Regions from separate parts of the Pseudoxanthomonas sp. 22568 genome, predicted to be linked through region 1. Evidence: riboswitches for the same ligand, from Rfam matches in the RefSeq annotation. Region 1 holds a riboswitch; the other holds the start of a gene.
What was found. A riboswitch is a leader RNA that binds a small molecule or an ion and turns the genes downstream of it on or off. The one in region 1 is predicted to bind glycine.
Positions count from the first base shown of each region.

Region 1 (10,264 bases):
GCGCACCACCGAGAGCCAGATCCATCGTGAACTCGCCTCGGGCCTGTCGTGTCCGGTCGGCTTCAAGAACGGCACCGACGGCAACGTGAAGATCGCCGCCGACGCGGTCAACGCGGCTTCGCATCCGCATCATTTCCTGGCCGTCACCAAGGAAGGCCGCTCGGCCATCGCCGCCACCACCGGCAACCCGGACTGCCACGTGATCCTGCGCGGTGGCAAGGCGCCGAACTACGACGCCGACAGCGTGGAGGCGGCCAGCCAGGTATTGGCGAAGGCGGGCCTGGCGCCGCGCCTGATGATCGACGCCAGCCACGCCAACAGCCTGAAGGATCCGGAAAACCAGCCGCGCGTGATCGAGGACATCGCCGCGCAGATCGAGGCCGGCGAGACCCGCATCATCGGCGCGATGATCGAAAGCCACCTGGTCGCCGGCCGCCAGGATCTGGTGCCGGGCCAGCCGCTGGCCTACGGACAGAGCATCACCGACGGCTGCATCGGCTGGGACGCGTCGGTGGCCGTGCTGGAACGCCTGGCCACCGCCGTGCGCCGTCGCCGCGAGCGCAACGTGTCGCAGGCGGCCTAGTCCGCATCGTGGAGGGCCGCAGGAGCGGCCCGGGCGCGACGGCGATCCGTTCCCCTCTCTCCGGATCGTCGGCGCAATCCCGGGGCCGCTCCTGCGCGGAGCGCCATTCCCCAAGGCAGAAACGCCGGACTCAAGGTAGGAGCGCCGTCCCGGCGCGAGCTGTTTGCTTCAGGACGTCCTGATCTCGAAGCATCCTCGATCCGGGCACCCCGCGAAGAGCTCGCGGCCGGAGGCCGCTCCTACCGGAGGTGCGGATTCCGGATTCAGGTGTTCGTTGACGCGCCCGCGTCTGGAGAAGCCTGCGCCGCCGTGCAACGCGCTCAATGCGTTTCGCCGCGATAGACGAACTTCGGTACGTCCCAGTTGTAGCGGATCGCCAGCAGTCGCAGCAGGAAGCCGCCGCCCAGGCAGCCCAGGGTGGCGGTGGACTCATTCACGCCCGCGTGCAGCAGGAGCAGATACGCCGCGCCGGTCAGCAGCGAGACGCTGGCATACAGTTCCTTCTGGAATACCAGCGGAATCTCGTTGCACAGCACATCGCGCAGCACGCCGCCGAAGGTGCCGGTGAGCATGCCGGCGATCACCACGATGGCCGGCGCGTGCCCGGCCTCGCGCGCGATCGCGCAGCCGATCAGGGTGAAGGCGACCAGGCCCAGCGCATCCAGCCACAGGAACGCCTGGCGAAGATGATGCATCCAGCGGGCGACGAAGGTGGCGACGATGGCCGCGCCGATGGTGTAGCCCAGGTATTCCGGATGCTTCACCCAGCCCAGCGGGTAGTGGCCGAGCACGATGTCGCGCAGCGAGCCGCCGCCGAGCGCGGTGACCGAGGCGATGATGACGACACCGAACAGATCCATCCGCCGACGGCCGGCGGATAGCGCGCCGGTCATGGCTTCGGCGGTGATGGCGACGAGGTAGATCAGGGACAGCAGCATGGGGAAGGTTCCGGCGGGAGGTGGCCGGAACCGGCGGGAATTGCGCGCACGCGGTCCACGCGCGGAGGGCGCGTGGGACGGAACACTCAATTCATGACCGGAATCCGGTGCCGCTCCCGCTGTCCTTTTGCCTGAGAGTTCGGCGGCGTGGGCCGCTTGCCCCTTCGGCGGGTCATCGAAGACCTCTCTCCAGATCGGCGTGGGTGGATGCAGTGGATGGTTGCGTCCAGCAACCGGGCCTGAGCGATTATGGGAGCCTGCGCCTTCGGCGGGAGCCGTGCGGCTCCGCTCTCCTGCATCCGGCGCGCACTTTAGCAGAGACCGATGTGAAAATACCGGCTCCACTGGCCTGCCTGTCCCCATGATCGCCTACGCGCTGCGCTCCGAAACCCCCGCCGACCTGACCGCCATCCGCGCCCTGATCACGGAAGCCTTCGCCGGCGCCGAACACAGCAGCGGCACCGAGGCGGCGATCGTCGACGCGTTGCGCGCGCGCGACGAGCTGACCCTGTCGCTGCTGGCGGAACAGGATGGGCGGGTGATCGGCCACGTCGCGTTTTCGCCGGTGGCCATCGGCAACGGCGCGGCCGGCTGGTACGGGCTGGGGCCGGTGGCGGTGGCGCCGGACTGCCAGGGCGCCGGTATCGGCGCCGCGCTGATCGAAGCCGGCCTGGCCCGGTTGCGCCAGGCCGGCGCGGGCGGCTGCGTGGTGCTGGGCGATCCCGGGTATTACGCGCGTTTCGGTTTCGCGAACGAGGCCGAGCTGCGTTACGAGGGCACACCGGCCGAATACTTCATGGCGTTGACCCTGGATGGCAGCCGGCCGCAGGGGGCGGTGGCGTACAGCGTGGCGTTCGAGGCGACGGAAACCACGCGGGACTGACATTGGCTTTGCCTCCCCCTTCGGAGAAGGGGGATTGAGGGGGATTTGTTCTTGGCGCCAACAGCAAATCCCCCGTCACCTGCTGCGCAGGTGCCCGCCCCCTTTTGCAAAGGGGGCTATCGATGTGGCGCCTTTGCTTATGCCTCCCCCTTCGAAGAAGGGGGACTGAGGGGGATTTGCTCTTGGCGCCAAAAGCAAATCCCCCGTCACCTGCTGTGCAGGTGCCCGCCCCCTTTTGCAAAGGGGGCTATCGATGCTGCGACTTCTGCTTTTACCTCCCCCTTCGGAGAAGGGGGACGGAGGGGGATTGATCAGCCATGCAGCTGTTGAAACGCGCTTGCTCTTTCAGGCCTTCATGCTGCCCGTGTCCAGCCACCGCTGGTGCCACGACAGTGCCTCGGGCAACAGGTGCGGGGTGTGGCGGCCATAGCTGGCATGCAGGGCGCGTTCGAAATAGTCGGTCAGCGCGTCGCGGTAGTCCGGATGCGCGCACTGCGCAATCAGCACGCGCGCGCGTTGCTTGGGCGAGAGGCCGCGCAGATCCGCAAGCCCCTGTTCGGTGACGATGATCGAGACGTCGTGTTCGGTGTGGTCCACGTGGCTGACCATCGGCACCAGCGAGGAGATGCTGCCGCCCTTGGCGGTGCTGGGGCTGAGGAAGATCGAAAGGTAGCCGTTGCGGGCGAAGTCGCCGGAGCCACCGATGCCGTTCTGGATGCGCGAGCCCATGATGTGGGTCGAATTGACGTTGCCGTACAGGTCCGCTTCCACCATCCCGTTCATGCAGATGCAGCCGAGCCGGCGCACCAGTTCCGGATGGTTGGAGATTTCCTGCGTGCGCATGACGATGCGTTCGCGGTAGAAACCGATGTTCTGCTTGAACACCTCGTTGGCTTCCGGGCTCAGCGCGAAGCCGGTGCACGAGGCGCTGCGCAGCACGCCGTCGCGCAGCATGTCCAGCATGCCGTCCTGGATGACCTCGGTGAACGCGGTCAGGTCGCGGAAGCCGCTGGCGCTCAGGCCGGCCAGCACCGCGTTGGGGATGTTGCCCACGCCCGATTGCAGTGGCAGCAGATTGGGCGGCAGCCGGCCCTTTTTCACTTCGTGCTGCAGGAATTCGATCAGGTGCGCGGCGATCCGTTCGCTGGTCGCATCGGCCGGATTGAACGGGCTGTTGCGATCCGGGCCGTGGGTGCGCACCACCGCGACAATCTTGTCCGGGTCGCAGCGCAGCGCGGTGTCGCCGATGCGATCGTCCGGATGGATCAACGGAATCGGCTTGCGGTGCGGCGGCAGCGCGGTGCCGTAGTAGATGTCGTGCATGCCGTCCAGGCCTTCGGGCTGCCAGTCGTTGACCTCGACGATCACCTTGCGCGCCAGATCCAGCCAGGTCTTGTTGTTGCCCACCGAGGTGGACGGCACCAGCGCGCCGTCCTCACGGATCGCCGACACTTCCACCACCGCGGTATCGACCTCGCCGTAGAAGCCGAACCAGGTGTGCTGGGCGACGTGGCTAAGGTGGGTGTCGAGGTATTCCAGGGTGCCGGCGTTGATGCGCTGGCGGGTGTCCGGATCGCTCTGGAACGGCAAACGCAGGGCGATGCCGTCGACCTTGGCCAGCGCGCCGTCCAGTTCCGGCGCGGTGGACGCGCCGGTGAGCAGGCGGATCTGGAAGCCCTGGCCCTGCGCGTGGCAACGGTCGATCCGCGCCGCCAGTGCCAGCGGCACTTCCTTCGGATAGCCCGAGCCGGTGAATCCGCTCATGGCCACGGTCTCGCCGGGCTGGATGTGCGCGGCGGCTTCTTCGGCGGAAACGGCGAGCGCGCGCAGGCGCGGATGGCGGATACGGTCGCTGGACATGCGGGGGAGCGGAACCAGAAAGCGGAAAGCGCGCATTATCGCCCGCGGGCCCGGCCCGGGGGCCAAGACGATCGGGGAATACACCGCATGCGATGTTTCGTGTCCCGTGGTTCGGGCATGCTGTGCGCATGAACAGGACGTCGATTTCCGGGCTCGCCCCCCGCTGGAGCAGCACACGCCGCTGGCTGCTGCGCGCGGCCTTGGCCCTGCTGGCGCTGTACGCGCTGTACCTGGCCGCGGCCAATCTGTGGATCAACACCGCTTTGGGCGAGCGCACGCTCAACCGCAAGCCGGAGAAATTCCAGATGCATTGGGCCGGCGGTCACAGCTGGTGGCCCGGACGGGTCAGCCTGCGCGAGGTGAAACTGCAGGGCCAGGTGCGGCGCATCGCCTGGCAGGCGCAGGCCAGCGCGGTGCAGGGCGAGATTGCGTTGTGGCCGCTGCTGCGACGGGAACTGCACGTGCCGTGGGTACAGGCCGACGGCGTGAGCGGCGGCGTCCATCGCGCCGAACGCGAACTGCCGGTGCCGCCGCCACGCGACGGCGGGTGGGTGTTGCGCTTCGATCGCATCGCCAGTGACAGCCTGACCCGCGGCGAGTTCGACGGCCTGCGCCTGGACGGTGAAGGCAGCGCGCAGGTCGGTTTCGTCAAGCAACTGCGTGGCGGGCCAATGGAATTGCTGCCGTCGCGCGCGGCGTTCCGCAAGGCGCGACTGGTCCGCGATGGCGAGGAGGTGCTACGCGAGGCGGAACTGGAAGCCAACTTTGCGATCGCCAGGCACCGCCGCGAGGAGGCGCCGGGCCTGCGCAAGTTGCTCAAGACCGACGCGCGGCTGAAGCTGCGCGGCATCACCAGCGCCATCGACGTCACTCCGGTGCCGGGCGGCGTCACCCTCGCGCTCGTGCCCGGGCGCGGCCAGGCCAATATCGATCTCGGTTTCTCCAGGGGCGCGCTCACGCCGGGCAGCCACCTGCAATGGAGCATGCCGATCGGCGGCAGCGACGCATCCGGCGTCTCCCGCACCGACGCGCTGGGCATCGCGCTGGCGGTGGATCGCCAGGACATCGCGCTGAAGGTGAAGGCGCCGCCGCTCGCCCAGGGCCGGATGTCGGTGGACGCGGATCTGCGCCTGCGCGGGCGCGAGCTTCCGCTGGGAGATTTCCCCTCGCTGCTGCCGCGCGCGTCCGGGCACGTGGTCGGGCGCTGGCGGTTCTCCTCGCTGCACTGGATCACCAGCCTGTTTCCGCGGACGCCGTGGCTGCAACTGGAAGGCGCGGGGGACGTGGATGCCGACGTGCAGGTGGTGAACGGGCAACTGGCCGCCGGCAGCCGCATCGGCGTGCCGGAGGTGGACGCGGTGGCCGATGTGATGGGCAACCGCATCCGCGGCCGCGCCCACGCCGATATCCGCCTGGACGCCGGTCCCAAGGGCGAACTGGTGCCGCGGCTGCAGGCGGTGATGGAGCAGTTCCATGTCGCCTCGGTGCGCGCACCGCAGCGTCCCTATGTGCAGGGTCGCAACCTGCGCCTGTTCCTCAACGCCGATGGCCCCTTGCAGGACCTGCGCAACGCGATGCGCGGGCGGGTGGTGTTCGACAACGCCAACGTGCCGGACCTGCGCGTCTACAACCCGTACCTGCCGCGCCGGCACATGCGCTTCGACGGCGGCGCCGGTTTCCTCAGCGGCGATCTGTCGCTGGATACCGCCGGCGATGTCGGCCACGGCCGCCTGCGCATCACCGGGCGCGGCGCGCGCATGCATCTGGCCGGAATCGATCTGCGTGGCGACGTGGACATCGGCCTGGCCCTGCGCCGCGCGGATCTGCGACGGCGCGCGTTCGTCGCCGACGGCAGCACCGTGCAGTTCCGCAACCTCGGTTTCCGCGAACCCGGCGGCGATGCGCGCAGCGGCTGGTGGGCGAAGCTGCGGCTGGATCGCGCGCGCCTGGACGTGGATCGCCCGCTCAGCGCCGGAGGCAGCGCGGCGGTGCAGATGAAGGACGTGGGTTTCCTGCTGGCGCTGTTCTCGCGCAAGAAGGACTACCCCAAATGGGTCTACCGGCTGGTCGACGCCGGCCAGGCGCAGGCCGATGGCCGGGTGCAGTGGCGCGACGACGTGCTGGTGCTGGACCGGGTGAAGGCGAACAACGACCGTTTCGACCTGCAGGCCCGGCTGCGCCTGCAGGGCCCGCGTCGCAGCGGCCAGCTCTACGCGCGCTGGGGCGTGCTCAGCGCGGGGCTGGAATTGCAGGACAATGCCCGCCGCTGGCATCTGGTGAAGGCGCGGGAGTGGTACCAGGGGCAGCCGGATCTGCTGCGTTGAGGACCGTTTTGCGCAGTTGAACGGTTTGGCCCCTATTCAGGTTTCAGCCGTGTGAATCGTGAAACCGGTTACAGGATCGGCCCGAAAATTGGTCTGGCATCGGTAACATCCAAGCAGAACAAGGCTTTTCGGAAAAACCCCGTTCCCGGCTCAAATGTACTGCCCGGTTTTGTTTTGCAGTGCAGCGTGCAAGCCCCGCAACCGCTCCTTCACGATGGCCCCGCATCCCGACGTGGGGGAGGGAGCAAGCCCGCAACTGGCCTAGCCATTGCGGGCTTTTTTATGCCCGGGATTTGGGATTCGGGATTGGGGATTCGCAACAGCGCGGTGTGGCCGCAATGCTGGATTCCGGTAGGGCGGCTGTCGGTGGGGTGGGGGAGGCGTAGAATTCACGCCATGAACGAGTCCTCCCCGCGCCAGATTCCCCTCCAGGTCGTTTCCACCGCCGCCGCCGCCTCCGCCCCGCTGGAAACGGGCGTCAAGCAGTTGGGCGGCGACAAGATTTCCCGTTCGCCGGTGCAGTTCGCCGACGCGCCGGTGCTGCGCAAGCCGTCGTGGATCCGCGTGCGCATTCCCAGTGACGGTTCGGTGGCGCGGCTGAAGGCCAAGCTGCGCGAGAACCGGCTGGTCACCGTGTGCGAGGAGGCCAGTTGCCCGAACATCCACGAGTGCTTCGGCCACGGCACCGCGACTTTCATGATCCTGGGCGAGGTCTGCACCCGCCGCTGTTCCTTCTGCGACGTCGCCCACGGCCGGCCCAAGCCGCCGGATGCGTCCGAGCCGCTCAGCCTGGCGCATACCGTGGCCGACATGGGCCTGAAGTACGTCGTCGTCACCAGCGTGGATCGCGATGACCTGCGCGACGGCGGCGCCCAGCATTTCGTCGACTGCATCGCGGCCATCCGCGAGCATTCGCCGGGCACCCGCATCGAGATCCTGACCCCGGACTTCCGCGGCAAGGGCCGCATGGACCGGGCGCTGGAAATCCTGGCGGTGAATCCGCCGGACGTGTTCAACCACAACATCGAGACGGTGCCGGACCTGTACCCCAACGTGCGCCCCGGCGCCGACTACCAGTGGTCGCTGACCCTGCTGCAGAAGTTCAAGCAGCAGCATCCGGAGCTGCCGACCAAGTCCGGCATCATGCTGGGCCTGGGCGAGACCATGGAGCAGGTGAAGGCGACGCTGCGCGACCTGCGCGCGCACGACGTGGAGATGGTCACCATCGGCCAGTACCTGCAGCCCACCGCGCACCATCACCCGGTGATGCGCTACTGGACGCCGGAAGAGTTCAAGGAGCTGGAGCTCTACGGCAACGAGCTGGGTTTCAGCCACGTCGCCTCCGGCCCGCTGGTGCGTTCGTCCTACCACGCCGATCGCCAGGCCGCCGAGGCCGCGGCCAGCGTCCGCAACGCCGCTGCCGGCTGAACCGCGGGTTGGCCGACGGACGGCCAGCCGAAACAGGTTCACTTTTCTCTACGGGCCCGGGGTTAGGGTCTCTTTCGGCAGGCCCATCCGCCTGCCGAAAGACAGGGATGACAAGCGCCGCAACTTTGGGCACTGTCTGGCTGTCAGATGTCCCCGCCGTTCTCCTGCAAGGCCTCCGGGCCGCGAGTACCCGATGAAAGTGAAGAAAGTCCCCGCCGTCCTCCTGCTGTCCCTGGCGCTGGCGTCGCCGCTGGCGCTGCTGGCGCGTGGCGATGGCGACAACCGCGTCGCGCTGCCAACCGCGCCCACCGCGGACCAGGCCACCACCTCCAAGCTGGTCTACGGCCTGCTGTCCGACAGCCGCTACGCCTACCGCCCGCGCGCGCTGGATGAAACGTTGTCGGCGGACATCTTCAAGCGCTACCTGGAAGCGCTGGACGGCGGCAAGCAGTTCTTCACCGCCGCCGACGTGGCCAAGTTCGCGCCGTTCAAGGCGCAGATGGGCGAGGCGGTCCGCAGCGGCGAACTGGATCCGGCCTACGACGTCTTCACCATCTACCGCCAGCGCGTGCAGCAGCGCGTGGCCTACGCGCGCTCGCTGCTCAAGCAGGACTTCGACTTCAGCGGCGACCAGCGCTGGGAGTACGACCGCAAGGACGCCCCGTGGGCGGCCAGCACCGAGGAACTGGATGCGCTGTGGAAGAAGTCGGTGATGAACGACTGGCTGCGCCTGAAGCTGGCCGGCAAGAAGCCCGAGGATATCCGCAAGACCCTGGACAAGCGTTACGCCAACCTGCAGCGCACCGTCGACGAGTTCAAGAGCGAGGACGTGTTCCAGGCGTTCCTCAACAGCTACACCGGCGCGATCGACCCGCACACCGATTACTTCACCCCGCGCACCGCCGAGAACTTCAACCAGTCGATGTCGCTGTCGCTGGAAGGCATCGGCGCGGTGCTGCAGCGGCAGGACGATCTGGTGGCGATCCGCGAGATCGTGCCCGGCGGCCCGGCGGATCTGAGCGGCAAGCTCAAGGTCGGCGATCGCATCGTCGCGGTCGGCCAGGGCAAGTCCGGCGCGATGACCGACGTGATCGGCTGGCGCATCGACGACGTCGTCGCCCAAATCCGCGGCAAGAAGGACACCCAGGTCCGGATCGAATACATCCCGGTCGAATCCGGCATCGACGGCAAGCACGCGCAGGTCACCATCACCCGCCAGAAGGTCAAGCTGGAGGAACAGGCGGCCAAGGCCGAGACCATCACCCTGCCGGCCGCCAACGGCGAGCCGCAGCGGCGCATCGGCGTGATCAAGCTGCCGGCGTTCTACCAGGACTTCGAGGGGCGTCGCCGCAATCCCAACGACTTCACCTCGGCCACCCGCGACATCGCCAAGCTGCTGGCCCAGTTCAAGACCCAGGACGTCGACGGCGTGGTCATGGACCTGCGCAACAACGGCGGCGGTTCGCTGGACGAGGCGGTCGAGCTGACCGGCCTGTTCATCGACAAGGGCCCGGTGGTGCAGGTGCGCGAGTCCGGCGGTCGCGTCACCGTCAACAGCGATCGCAAGCCGGGCGTGGCCTGGGACGGTCCGCTGGCGGTACTGATCAATCGCGGTTCGGCTTCGGCCTCGGAGATCTTCGCCGGCGCCATCCAGGACTACGGCCGTGGCCTGGTGATCGGCGAGACCAGCTTCGGCAAGGGCACCGTGCAGAACATGGTGGATCTGGATCGCTGGCCGGCCAACGAGACCGCGCGCTTCGGCCAGGTCAAGCTGACCATCGCGCAGTTCTTCCGCGTGGCCGGCGGCAGCACCCAGCACAAGGGCGTGGTGCCGGATCTGGCGTTCCCGGTGAGCGTGGACGCCAGCGAATACGGCGAGAGCACCTACGACAACGCGCTGCCGTGGACCCGCATCGCCGCGGTACCGCACACCCAGTACGGCAACTTCGCGCCGCTGCTGCCGAAGCTGGAAGCCCTGCACGCCTCGCGCGTGGCCAAGGACAAGGAATTCCAGTGGTGGACCGAGGATGTGGCGACGTTCCGCGCCGAGGCGGCCAAGAAGTACGTCTCGCTCAACGAGGCCGAGCGCCGCGCCGAACGCGACAAGCAGGACACCCTGCGCAAGACCCGCCAGGCCGAACGCAAGGCGCTGGGACTGGCGCTGGATCCGCTGGCCGACGATCTGGCCGACGACGGCCTGGGCGCGAGCGAGCGCGACATCGTCAAGGATGCGGCCCGCGAGAAGCTG
Region 1 covers NZ_JBQENC010000012.1:90,413-100,676, reverse strand. The annotation lists gene ACTJI2_RS15320 (3-deoxy-7-phosphoheptulonate synthase) at 1-583, shown strand, start outside; gene ACTJI2_RS15315 (trimeric intracellular cation channel family protein) at 904-1,521, opposite strand; glycine riboswitch at 1,633-1,724, opposite strand; glycine riboswitch at 1,735-1,827, opposite strand; gene ACTJI2_RS15310 (GNAT family N-acetyltransferase) at 1,883-2,404, shown strand; gene ACTJI2_RS15305 (acetyl-CoA hydrolase/transferase family protein) at 2,750-4,264, opposite strand; gene ACTJI2_RS15300 (hypothetical protein) at 4,393-6,588, shown strand; gene lipA (lipoyl synthase) at 6,985-8,016, shown strand; gene ACTJI2_RS15290 (carboxy terminal-processing peptidase) at 8,210-10,264, shown strand, end outside.

Region 2 (10,264 bases), on a different contig from region 1:
CGCGGACGTTCCGATGCGGCGCGATGGTTTGCGCAGACGAGAGCCGGCGGTGGCGATGGTAGACCGTGAACCGGCTAGGGGACGCGGCTGGGGCGGTTACCCTGACAACGCATCTCGGAGCCCCCGGCGAAGCGCGCCGTGACCAGGTTCTCCACGAAGCCATTGAAGGCTTCGCCCCAGATCGCGTTGTGGCCGTTGACCAGTTTCCCCTTCACCCGCACGACCATGTAGGGCGAATGCGGATCCGGATCGACCGGGTTGTCCTGGTAGCGCTTGAGTTCGACGCCGTCCAGGCTCCAGGTGTTTTCGTTGCCGCAGATGAAGTCATCCCAGCCCGGATAGTTGGGACGGATGGCGTCGGCGACCTGGCTGAGCGTCTTCATGCCCATCAGGCTCTGGATGCCCAACAGCTGCCGGGTCCGGTTGGGCACATCCAGGGTGTGGGTCCACTTTTCCTTCAGGTGGCCCAGTGCAACGAGGTCGCGTTTGCGCTGGCCCTGCGTGGTGTAGTTGTTGGTGAGGGTGGAGAAGAAACGACCGGCGGGAAAGGCGTAGCGCGTGGCCTTGTCCTTTTCCGACATGAACACCGCCAGGATCGGCATCTGCCCGCGCGCGAAGGGCGTCTGCCGCGAGCGCGCTTCCAGCGGGTCGTAGCGGGTGTTTTCGAAGGCCGGGTTGACCAGGATGACCATGTCCGCGACCGAGGCCGGGACCTGTTTGCAGGCGTCCTTCTGCAACGCTGCTCCTTCAGCGGATTCCACGCGGGTATTGGAGAACGGTGCGATCTTCAATTGCGGGCCGCCGGGTCCGGCGGCGGGCACGCATTGCTGGGCTTCCACCAGTTCGCGCATCAGCAGGTGTTCGGTGGCGTTGTAGACCAGCGCGCCGCCGAAGCTGTGGCCGGCGACGACCAGCGCGTGCCGACCGCCGTTGGCCGCCGGCTGCGAACGCAGCGCGGACAGTTCGGAGATGACCTCGATGGCGCCGTCGGTGCCCACGCGATGCGCGGTGGCCTTGCGGCGCCAGAAGGTCAGTTCCTTGCCCGGTTCCCACTTGGCGCTGAGGCCACGCCAGCCCAGGTAGACGCCTTCGACCTGGCGGCGTTGTTCCGGCGGAATCTTGTGCTCGTCCTCATAGGCGGCCAGGTTGGCGCGCAGTTTGACCAGCAGGGCCTGGAAGTCGCGCACGTTCTCGTCGCCCACCTCCGCGTTGTGTTTCCAGCCGTGCGCGAACAACACCAGCAGGGTGGCGCGCTGGCGGGTGCGTTCGCGCACCAGGTCCAGCGCCTGGCGGGTGCGCGCGCGATCGTGCAGCGCGCCCTGGTCATCGAATTCGACATAGGTGATGTAGGCGCCGTCCGGCCCGCTGCGCAGCGGATGACGGATCGCCGCGCGGCAGTCGCGCTGCTCGGTTTCCTGGCAGGGCGTGGCCGATGCAGGCTGCACGCGATAGGCGACGTTGTGCGCGCAGCCGACCAGCCACAGGCAGGCGACCGCGACGAGCGGACGGAACAGGTGCATGGCGATTCCCCGATTGATCCTTCAAACATCCTTGCCGGTGGCGCGCGGCCGCCAGCTCCACTTCCTCGCCGGCCCTCCCCAGGGCCGTATCGGCGATATCGGCAAGCGTATACCAGGACTGTAGCGCCGGGCTTGCCCGGCGGCCGGGGTGGGGCAACAGCAGCGGAGCAAGCTCAGCTCTACGCGGGTGTTGGACGGTGCAGGGGGGAGAGGCCGCGGAGCGTGGTCGGGTGGGTCTGGGTCCACCATCGCGGTGCCGGGCGGTGGGTGAGCCTTCTGGCTTCACCCGGAGTTGGCGCCCGGCGACGGCAATGGTGGGCCGAGGCCCACCGGGTGGTCAGGATGCCTTTTTGCGGGTACGCGCGGCCTTCTTGGCGGCGGCCGAGCGCTTGGCGGGGCCCTTGGTGCGGGCGGCTTTCTTTGCCGCGGCGGAACGGTCGGCGGCGGTGCGCTTGCTGGCCGCCTTCTTGGCCTGTTTGGACAGGGCGGTGCGGCTGACGGCTTTCTTGGCGGTCGTTTTGCTGGCGGTCTTCAACGCCTTCTTGGCACCGGTCGAGCGCTTGGCGGCGGGCCGCTTCGCTGCGGCGGTCTTCTTCTTGCCCTTGGCGATGTCCTTGCGGGCTTTCTTTTTGATCGCCGGCGAGGCGGTTTCGCCGGGTTCGACGTCGATGCCGGCGCGGCGGGCCTTGGACAGGCCGATGGCGATGGCCTGCTGGGTGTTCTGGACGCCGTGCTTGCCTTCGCGCACGTGTTCGATTTCCTCGCGAACGAATTCGCCCGCCTGGGTGCTGGCGGACTTGCCTTCGCGCTTGTCGCGTTCGACCGCGCGGCGGGTTTTTTCTTCCGGCATGGCGGCGTCCTCCTTCGGACAACGAGCCTGTGTTAGTCCCGTCGGCGTGAACAGGCGGCGAAGGACGGTTGGCGGGCGCGACTATCACGGCGATAACGCTTGCTTGACGGCGGCGTGACATGTGCGGGGCTAGCGTGAAGCCACCTGTTTCGAGGGAGTATCGTCATGCATACGCCACAGGAACTCGAAAAGAAATTCTGGAAGCTGCTGAAGTCCGACATGGTCATGATGATTGGCCTGGAGGGCGCCGAGGACGGCCACACCCGTCCGATGACTGCGCAGATGGAGGACGAGGAACACGGACCCATCTGGTTCTTCACCACCACCGACAATCGCCTGGCCCAGCGCGTGGGCACGCCGCAGCGCGCCATCGCCACGTTCTGCGCGAAGGGCCATGACCTGTTCGCCAGTGTCAACGGGATGCTGGTGGAGCATACGGATCGCGAAGTGGTCGACCGGTTGTGGAATCCGTATCTGGCCGCCTGGTACGAAGGCGGGATGGAGGATCCGCGATTGGCCCTGTTGCGCTTCGACGCCGAGCACGCGGAAATCTGGTTGAACGAGAACTCGATGCTGGCCGGAGTGAAGTTGATGCTGGGCATGGATCCGAAGAAGCATTACCGCGATCGCGTGGCCGAGGTGAATCTGCGGCATTGAGGGGTTGGGGTGAGGCTGTCACTGCGGATGCTGGACGGATTGCCCCCATCCGCCCTTCGGGCACCTTCCCCCGCACGCGGGGGAAGGGCGCGCGCCGGCTACGGCCAATGCCGCAATGACAATTTGGAGCCGGCATGCACTACAAACACCTGCGGTTTGGACAAGGCTTTCGTACCGCTTTCGCGGTGCGGGAGGTGCAAGCGGCGGAGATGGTGATCGCGCCGGGCGAGGCCGAGGGCGGGCCTGACAACCGGCATCGCGGTGCGGACCAGTGGTTGTATGTGGTGTCCGGCACCGGCGTGGCCACCATCGAAGGCGAGCGGCAGACGTTGCGCGCGGGCAGCCTGCTGGTGATCGAACACGGCGAGCGCCACGAGATCCGCAATACCGGGCGGACCTTCCTGAAGACGCTCAACTTCTATTACCCGCCGGCATACGACCAGGACGAGGAAACCCTGTCGGCGGGCGAGGGCTGAGGGAATTGGGCGGGCCGGCATGTGGCTGAATACGGGGAGCCGGATATTCAGTTCCGGCTTCACCGGCCCGAACGGTGAATGACCATGGCGCGTGCGGCCTGTCCGATCCGTCGTGCCCGCCGCGTGAGGGAAACCAACGACGCGGAGAGGGGGGCTTTGCGGCGGTGCCCCCTTATGTCGGAAGTCGATTGCATGCTGTTGTCAGACACCCAGATCCATACCCACCTGTGCCGGCTGGAAGCCACCGATGCGCGCGCCATCGGTCAACTGGAAGCGTTGACCGTCTGGATGGCGGCGCTGGTGCAGACCCATCCGGATGGCGAGCGCTTGCGCGCGGTCGCGCAGAAGTTGGCCGCGCGCGGTTCGTTGCGGGCCATCGCCGGCTATCAGGAGGAAGCGGCGGCCTATGACGCCACGTTCTGCCAGCTGATGGCGCTGAGCGACGGGACCCGCCCGTCGATTCCGGTTCCCGCCGCGCCGCCGCCACGCGTGTGACGCCGGACTGGGATAGAGTCGCCGCTCCCGTCCCGCGGCTTTCGTCCATGTCCGAGGTTTCGCTGGTCCCGATGAGTGAGCGCGCGTTCCGCACGTTCCTGCATGTCGCAGTGGAAAATTACGCCGCGGAGAATGTCTCTGCCGGACGCTGGCCCGCCGAAGGTGCGCGTGAGCGCTCGCAGGAAGCCTTCGCGCAATTGCTGCCGCAGGGAGCGGCCACGCCGGATCACTATCTGTTCGAGATCGTTGCCGGCGAGGAAGGCACGGTGGGATCGCTGTGGTACGGCGTATACACCGAAGGCGAGCAGCGCCAGGTGCATGTCTATGACGTGCTTGTGCATCCGGCGCATCGCCGTCGTGGCTATGCCGCCGCTGCGTTCACGGCGATGGAGGCGCAGGTGCGCGCGCAGGGGATCGATCGGATTGGCTTGCATGTTTTCGCACACAATGCGGGTGCGCAGGCTTTGTATGCGCGACTGGGGTATTTGACGGTGAGTCATAACCTCATCAAGCAGCTTTAGGGTTGCTCATCTCCGACTTCGAGCAGCTTCCCTCGCTGGCGGGAGGGATGTAGGTGTGGGGAAACAAAAGCAAATCCCCCTCAGTCCCCTTCTCCGAAGGGGGAGGAACAGCGGATGGCCGGTGAACCGCACTTGAAAAGCCCCCTTTGAAAAAGGGGGCGGGCACCCGCGAAGCGGGTGACGGGGGATTGACCAGCCATTCGGCTGTTGAGAAGCGCTTGCTTTTGGCGCGGAGAGAAATCTGAGAGATGAAGGCATACGAACTGCCCCATCCGCCCTTCGGGCACCTTCCCCCGCGGGCGGGGGAAGGGGGCGTTGCAGCGTGCGAGTACTCCCCAAAAAAAAGCCCCGCATCGCGGGGCTTTTTTTTTTACATCACGTTCGGCTCGCTGAAGGCTTCCGGTTCGCCGGCGAAGGCTTCCACCGGGATGCAACTGCAAAACACGTTCTTGTCGCCGTGCACGTTGTCCACGCGTGCGACCGGCGGCCAGTACTTCTGCAGCTTCAGGCTGGGCAGCGGGAACGCGGCCAGTTCACGCGGATAAGCGTGGGTCCATTCGCTGGCGCTGACCTGGGTGGCGGTGTGCGGAGCATGCTTGAGCGGATTGTCCTCGCGATCCAGGCGGCCGTCCTCGACCGCGCGGATTTCCTCGCGGATCTGGATCATCGCGTCGATGAAGCGATCCAGTTCGTGCTGCGATTCGCTCTCGGTCGGCTCGACCATCAGCGTGCCTGCCACCGGGAAGCTCAGGGTGGGGGCATGGAAGCCGAAGTCGATCAGGCGCTTGGCCACATCCTCGGCGCTGATGCCGGTGGCGTCCTTGAGCGGGCGCAGATCCAGGATGCACTCGTGCGCGACCAGGCCGTTGCGGCCGGTGTACAGGGTCTCGTAGTGCGGGGCCAGGCGCTTGGCGACATAGTTGGCGTTGAGCAGCGCCACCTGGGTGGCCTTGCGCAGGCCGGCCGAGCCCATCAGGGTGATGTACATCCAGCTGATCGGCAGGATGCTGGCGCTGCCGAAGCTGGCCGCCGATACCATGCCCACGTCGCCTTCACCGCCCAGCGTGCGCGGCAGGAACGGCGCTAGGTGCGACTTGACCGCGCACGGACCCACGCCCGGGCCGCCGCCGCCGTGCGGAATGCAGAACGTCTTGTGCAGGTTGAGGTGGGAGACATCCGAACCCCACTTGCCCGGCTTGGCCACGCCGACCAGCGCGTTCATGTTGGCGCCGTCGGTGTACACCTGTCCGCCGTGCTGGTGGATGATGTTGCAGATCTCCACCACGTCCTCTTCGAACACGCCGTGGGTAGAGGGGTAGGTCATCATGATCGCGGCCAGGCGATCGCTGTACTTCTCGGCGGCGCGGCGGATGTCCTCGACATCGACGTTGCCGTTGCTGTCGCACTTGGTGACCACCACCTGCATGCCGCACATCTGCGCGCTGGCCGGGTTGGTGCCGTGCGCGGATTCGGGAATCAGGCAGATGTCGCGCTTGGCCTCGCCGCGCGAGCGGTGGTAGGCGCGGATGGCCAGCAGGCCGGCGTATTCGCCCTGCGCGCCGGAGTTGGGCTGCAGGCTGACCGAGTCATAGCCGGTGCATTCGACCAGCATGGCTTCCAGGCCGTCGATCAGTTCCTTGTAGCCCTGCGCCTGATCGGCCGGGGCCAGCGGGTGCAGGTTGCCGAACTCCGGCCAGGTCACCGGGATCATCTCGGCGGTGGCGTTGAGCTTCATGGTGCAGCTGCCCAGCGGGATCATGGTGCGATCCATCGCCAGATCCTTGTCGGCCAGCGCACGCATGTAGCGCAGCAGTTCGTGCTCGCTGTGGTGGGTGTTGAACACCGGGTGGGTCAGGAACGGGCTGGTGCGGCGCAGGGCTTCCGGGATCAGCGAGGGGGCGCTGGCGTCCAGCGCGTCGATGCCCGGCAGGGTGGCGCCCGGGGTGGCGAACACGCCCCACAGCGCTTCGACGTCGGCGCGGGTGGTGGTTTCGTCCAGCGAGATGCACAGCGTGCCGTTGCCACGCACGCGCAGGTTGATGCGGGCCTGCCTGGCGCGGGCCAGGATCGCCTCGGCGGCGTCGCCGGCGTCGATGCACAGGGTGTCGAACGCGCTGGCGTGCACCGTGGCGTGGCCGAGCGCGCGCAGGCCTTCGGCCAGGATGGCGGTCAGGCGGGCGACGCGGCTGGCGATGCGGGTCAGGCCTTCCGGACCGTGGTAGACGGCGTACATCGAGGCCATCACCGCCAGCAGCACCTGCGCGGTGCAGATGTTGGAGGTGGCCTTCTCGCGACGGATGTGCTGCTCGCGGGTCTGCAGGGTCAGGCGGTAGGCGGGATTGCCGTCGGCATCCACCGACACGCCAATCAGGCGGCCCGGCATGGAGCGCTTGTAGGCGTCGCGGCAGGCCATGAAGGCCGCGTGCGGGCCGCCGAAGCCGAACGGCACGCCGAAGCGCTGGGTGTTGCCGACCACGATGTCGGCGCCCATCTCGCCCGGGGTCTTGAGCAGGGTCAGCGCCAGCAGGTCGGTGGCCATCACGAACAGCGCCTGGTGGCCGTGGATGATCTCCGCGTCGCGGCCCCATTCCTCCAGCCAGCCGCTGGACGCGGGGTACTGCACCAGCACGCCGAAGTAGTCACCGGCGGCGAGCTTTTCATGGAACGCTTCGGTCGAACGGACGATGTCCACGGTCAGGCCCAGCGGCTCGGCACGGGTCTGCAGGACTTCAATCGTCTGCGGATGGGTGTCGCCGGCGACCAGGAACACGTTGGACTTCGACTTGGCCGAACGCTTGGCCAGGGTCATCGCCTCGGCGGCGGCGGTGGCTTCGTCCAGCAGCGAGGCGCTGGCGATTTCCATGCCGGTCAGGTCGGTGATCATGGTCTGGAAGTTGATCAGCGCTTCCATGCGGCCCTGCGAGATTTCCGCCTGGTACGGGGTGTAGGCGGTGTACCAGGCCGGGTTCTCCAGGATGTTGCGCAGGATCACCTTCGGAGTGTGGGTGCCGTAGTAGCCCTGGCCGATGAAACTCTTGAACACCTGGTTCCGGTCGGCGACGGCGCGGATCTTGGCCAGCGCCTCTTCCTCGGTCATCGCTTCGGGCAGGGCCAGCGGCGCGGCGGACTTGATGTTGGCCGGCACGATGGCGTCGGTCATCGCCTCCAGCGAGTCGTGGCCGACCACGCGCAGCATGTGCGCGATTTCGGCGTCGTTGGGACCGATGTGGCGGGCGATGAAAGCGTCGTGGTGCTCGAGATCGCGAAGCGAGGACGGAGTCTGGGACATGGGCAGGGGCATCCGGAAAAGGCATGAAGCCGGGCGTGCGAAGTGCGCACGTGGGTGCCCCTCTGTCCTTTTGCCTGAGAGTTTGGAAGCGCCGCGGACGAGGTCGCGGTGGTGCTTCGTGCCCCTTCGGCGCCGGCGCGTGGCCGATCTCTCCAGAGTGTTTGCAGCGGGGGTGGTATCGGGCCTGAGCGATTACGGGCGTTTGCGCCTTCGGCAGCGGGTTTCCCCGCTTCTCCCACCTGGGTCTTGCGGCGCGGATTATAGCCTGCGGCCGCCCGCATCGTCCCGGTTGGCCTTACCATGTCCGGCCCCCCGCGCCGGCCATCCCTGTTCATGAATGCGCCCCCTTTCCGACTCCTGCGCCTGGACCACATCGTCCTGCGCGTCCGCGACCTGGCGGCCATGCGCGCCTTCTATTGCGGGGTGCTGGGCTGCACGGTGGAGCGGGACCGGCCGGAGCTGGGCCTGTTGCAACTGCGGGCCGGCGAGTCGCTGATCGACCTTGTGCCGGTGGACGGCAAGCTGGGCCGGCTGGGCGGGGCCGCGCCAGGGCCGGAAGGCCACAACGTCGACCACCTGTGCCTGCGGGTGGAACCGTTCGACCGCGAGGCGCTGGCGGCGTACCTGGAAGCGGCCGGGGCGACCCTGGCCGAATTCGGTGAGCGCTACGGCGCCGACGGCATGGGACCGTCCCAGTACCTGCGGGACCCGGAAGGCAACACGGTCGAGCTGAAGGGCCCGCCGACTTCGCCGCCGGTGGACCCTTCGGCGGTCGGGAGCGCGCCATGACCGGCGTCCGCAAGCTGCCGTCCAACCGCCGCCTGGCCCTGCTGCTGGGCGGGCTGGCCATGTTCGGCCCGTTCTCGATCGACACCATCTTCCCCGCGTTCAACGCGATGGGTGCGCAGCTGGGCGCGGACAAGCTGGCGATGCAGCAGGTCATCAGCATCTACCTGCTGACCTACGCGTTGATGAGCCTGGTGCACGGCCCGCTGTCGGATGCGTTCGGCCGGCGCAAGGTGATCCTGGGCGGGCTGTTCCTGTTCCTGCTGGCGTCGATTGGCTGCGCACTGTCGCGCGACATGACCACGCTGCTGCTGTTCCGCGCGCTGCAGGGTTTCTCGGCCGGCGTGGGTTTCATCGTCGGCCGCGCGGTGATCCGCGATGTGCTGCATGGCGACGACGCGCAGCGGCTGATGAGCCAGGTGTCGATGATCTTCGGCATCGCCCCGGCGATCGCGCCGATCATCGGCGGCTGGATCCTGGGCTGGAGCGCGTGGCCGGTGATCTTCTGGTTCCTGGCCGGCTTCTCGCTGCTGCTGTTGCTGACCGTCGGCCTGTGGCTGCCGGAAACCCATCCGCCGGAAGTGCGGGTGAAGGTGTCGCCCAAGCACCTGTTGCGTGACTACTTCGCCATCGCCCTGAATCCGCGTTTCCAGCGGCTGGCGGCGGCCGGTTCGCTGAGCTTCGGCGGCATCTTCCTGTACATCGCCTCGGCGCCAATCTTCGTGATGGATCGGTTGGGCTTGAACGAGCAGCAGTTCGCCTGGCTGTTCCTGCCGACCATCGGCGGCATGACCCTGGGCGCGTTTGTGTCCGGCCGCGCCGCCGGCCGCATCAGCGGCACCCAGCTGACCCGCATCGGCTTTGCCTGCATGGGCGTGTCGACGCTCGCCAACATCGCCTACAACGCATGGGCGGGGGATGCGATCAGCATTCCGTGGGCGGTGCTGCCGATGTGCCTGTCGGCGTTCGGCGTGGCACTGATCTTCCCGATCCTCACCCTGGCCATTCTCGACATGTATCCGCGCCAGCGCGGCGCGGCGTCGTCGTTGCAGGCCTTCAGCAACCTGCTGGTCAACACGATCATCGCCGGCGTGGTTTCCGCGCTGTTGAGCCGGCACGGGCTGTGGCTGGCGCTGGGCGCGGGCGTGCTGACGCTGGCCGGCTGGGCGATGTGGCGCTGGGAAGCGCAGGTAAGCCGACGCGCCGAAGCCTGTCCGAAAGAACCCGCCGCGCTTGAACCCACCGATCAGATCTGAGCTCCGACAAGGAAATCCCCGATGTCCACCCATTCAAAGGCCCGCCGCGACGCCAAGAAGCGCAGGGCGATCAAGGCACGCAACCTGGCTCGCGCCAATGCCCCGGCGATCGAGCCGCATGCCGAGCTGCGAAATCCGCAGGGCGATCTGCTGGCCGGCATCGTGCGCCAGGCCGGCGTGTGGGTGCTGGGCATGGACGGCCGCATCGCCGGCAGTTCCGACAGCGCCGCCGAGGTGCTGACGATGATCAAGCGCGCCGCCGCCCTGCACGAAGCCAACGGCCAGCCGGTGCGGCTGGTTTACTCGGATGAGCTGCGCGACACCGCCGTCATCGAAGCCGCCGCCCAGGGCATGAGCCTGGAGGACTTCGAGAAGAAGCTGGAAGCCGAGATGAGCGCCGGCGCCGAAGACGCC
Region 2 covers NZ_JBQENC010000016.1:21,880-32,143, reverse strand. The annotation lists gene ACTJI2_RS17320 (hypothetical protein) at 75-1,520, opposite strand; gene ACTJI2_RS17315 (DNA-binding protein) at 1,858-2,370, opposite strand; gene ACTJI2_RS17310 (pyridoxamine 5'-phosphate oxidase family protein) at 2,536-3,027, shown strand; gene ACTJI2_RS17305 (cupin domain-containing protein) at 3,162-3,503, shown strand; gene ACTJI2_RS17300 (hypothetical protein) at 3,696-3,998, shown strand; gene ACTJI2_RS17295 (GNAT family N-acetyltransferase) at 4,046-4,519, shown strand; gene gcvP (aminomethyl-transferring glycine dehydrogenase) at 4,890-7,808, opposite strand; glycine riboswitch at 7,861-7,974, opposite strand; gene ACTJI2_RS17285 (VOC family protein) at 8,142-8,597, shown strand; gene ACTJI2_RS17280 (multidrug effflux MFS transporter) at 8,594-9,850, shown strand; gene ACTJI2_RS17275 (hypothetical protein) at 9,872-10,264, shown strand, end outside.
Region 2: linked by a shared signal. The riboswitch ahead of gcvP (aminomethyl-transferring glycine dehydrogenase) and the one ahead of ACTJI2_RS15315 (trimeric intracellular cation channel family protein) in region 1 are both predicted to bind glycine.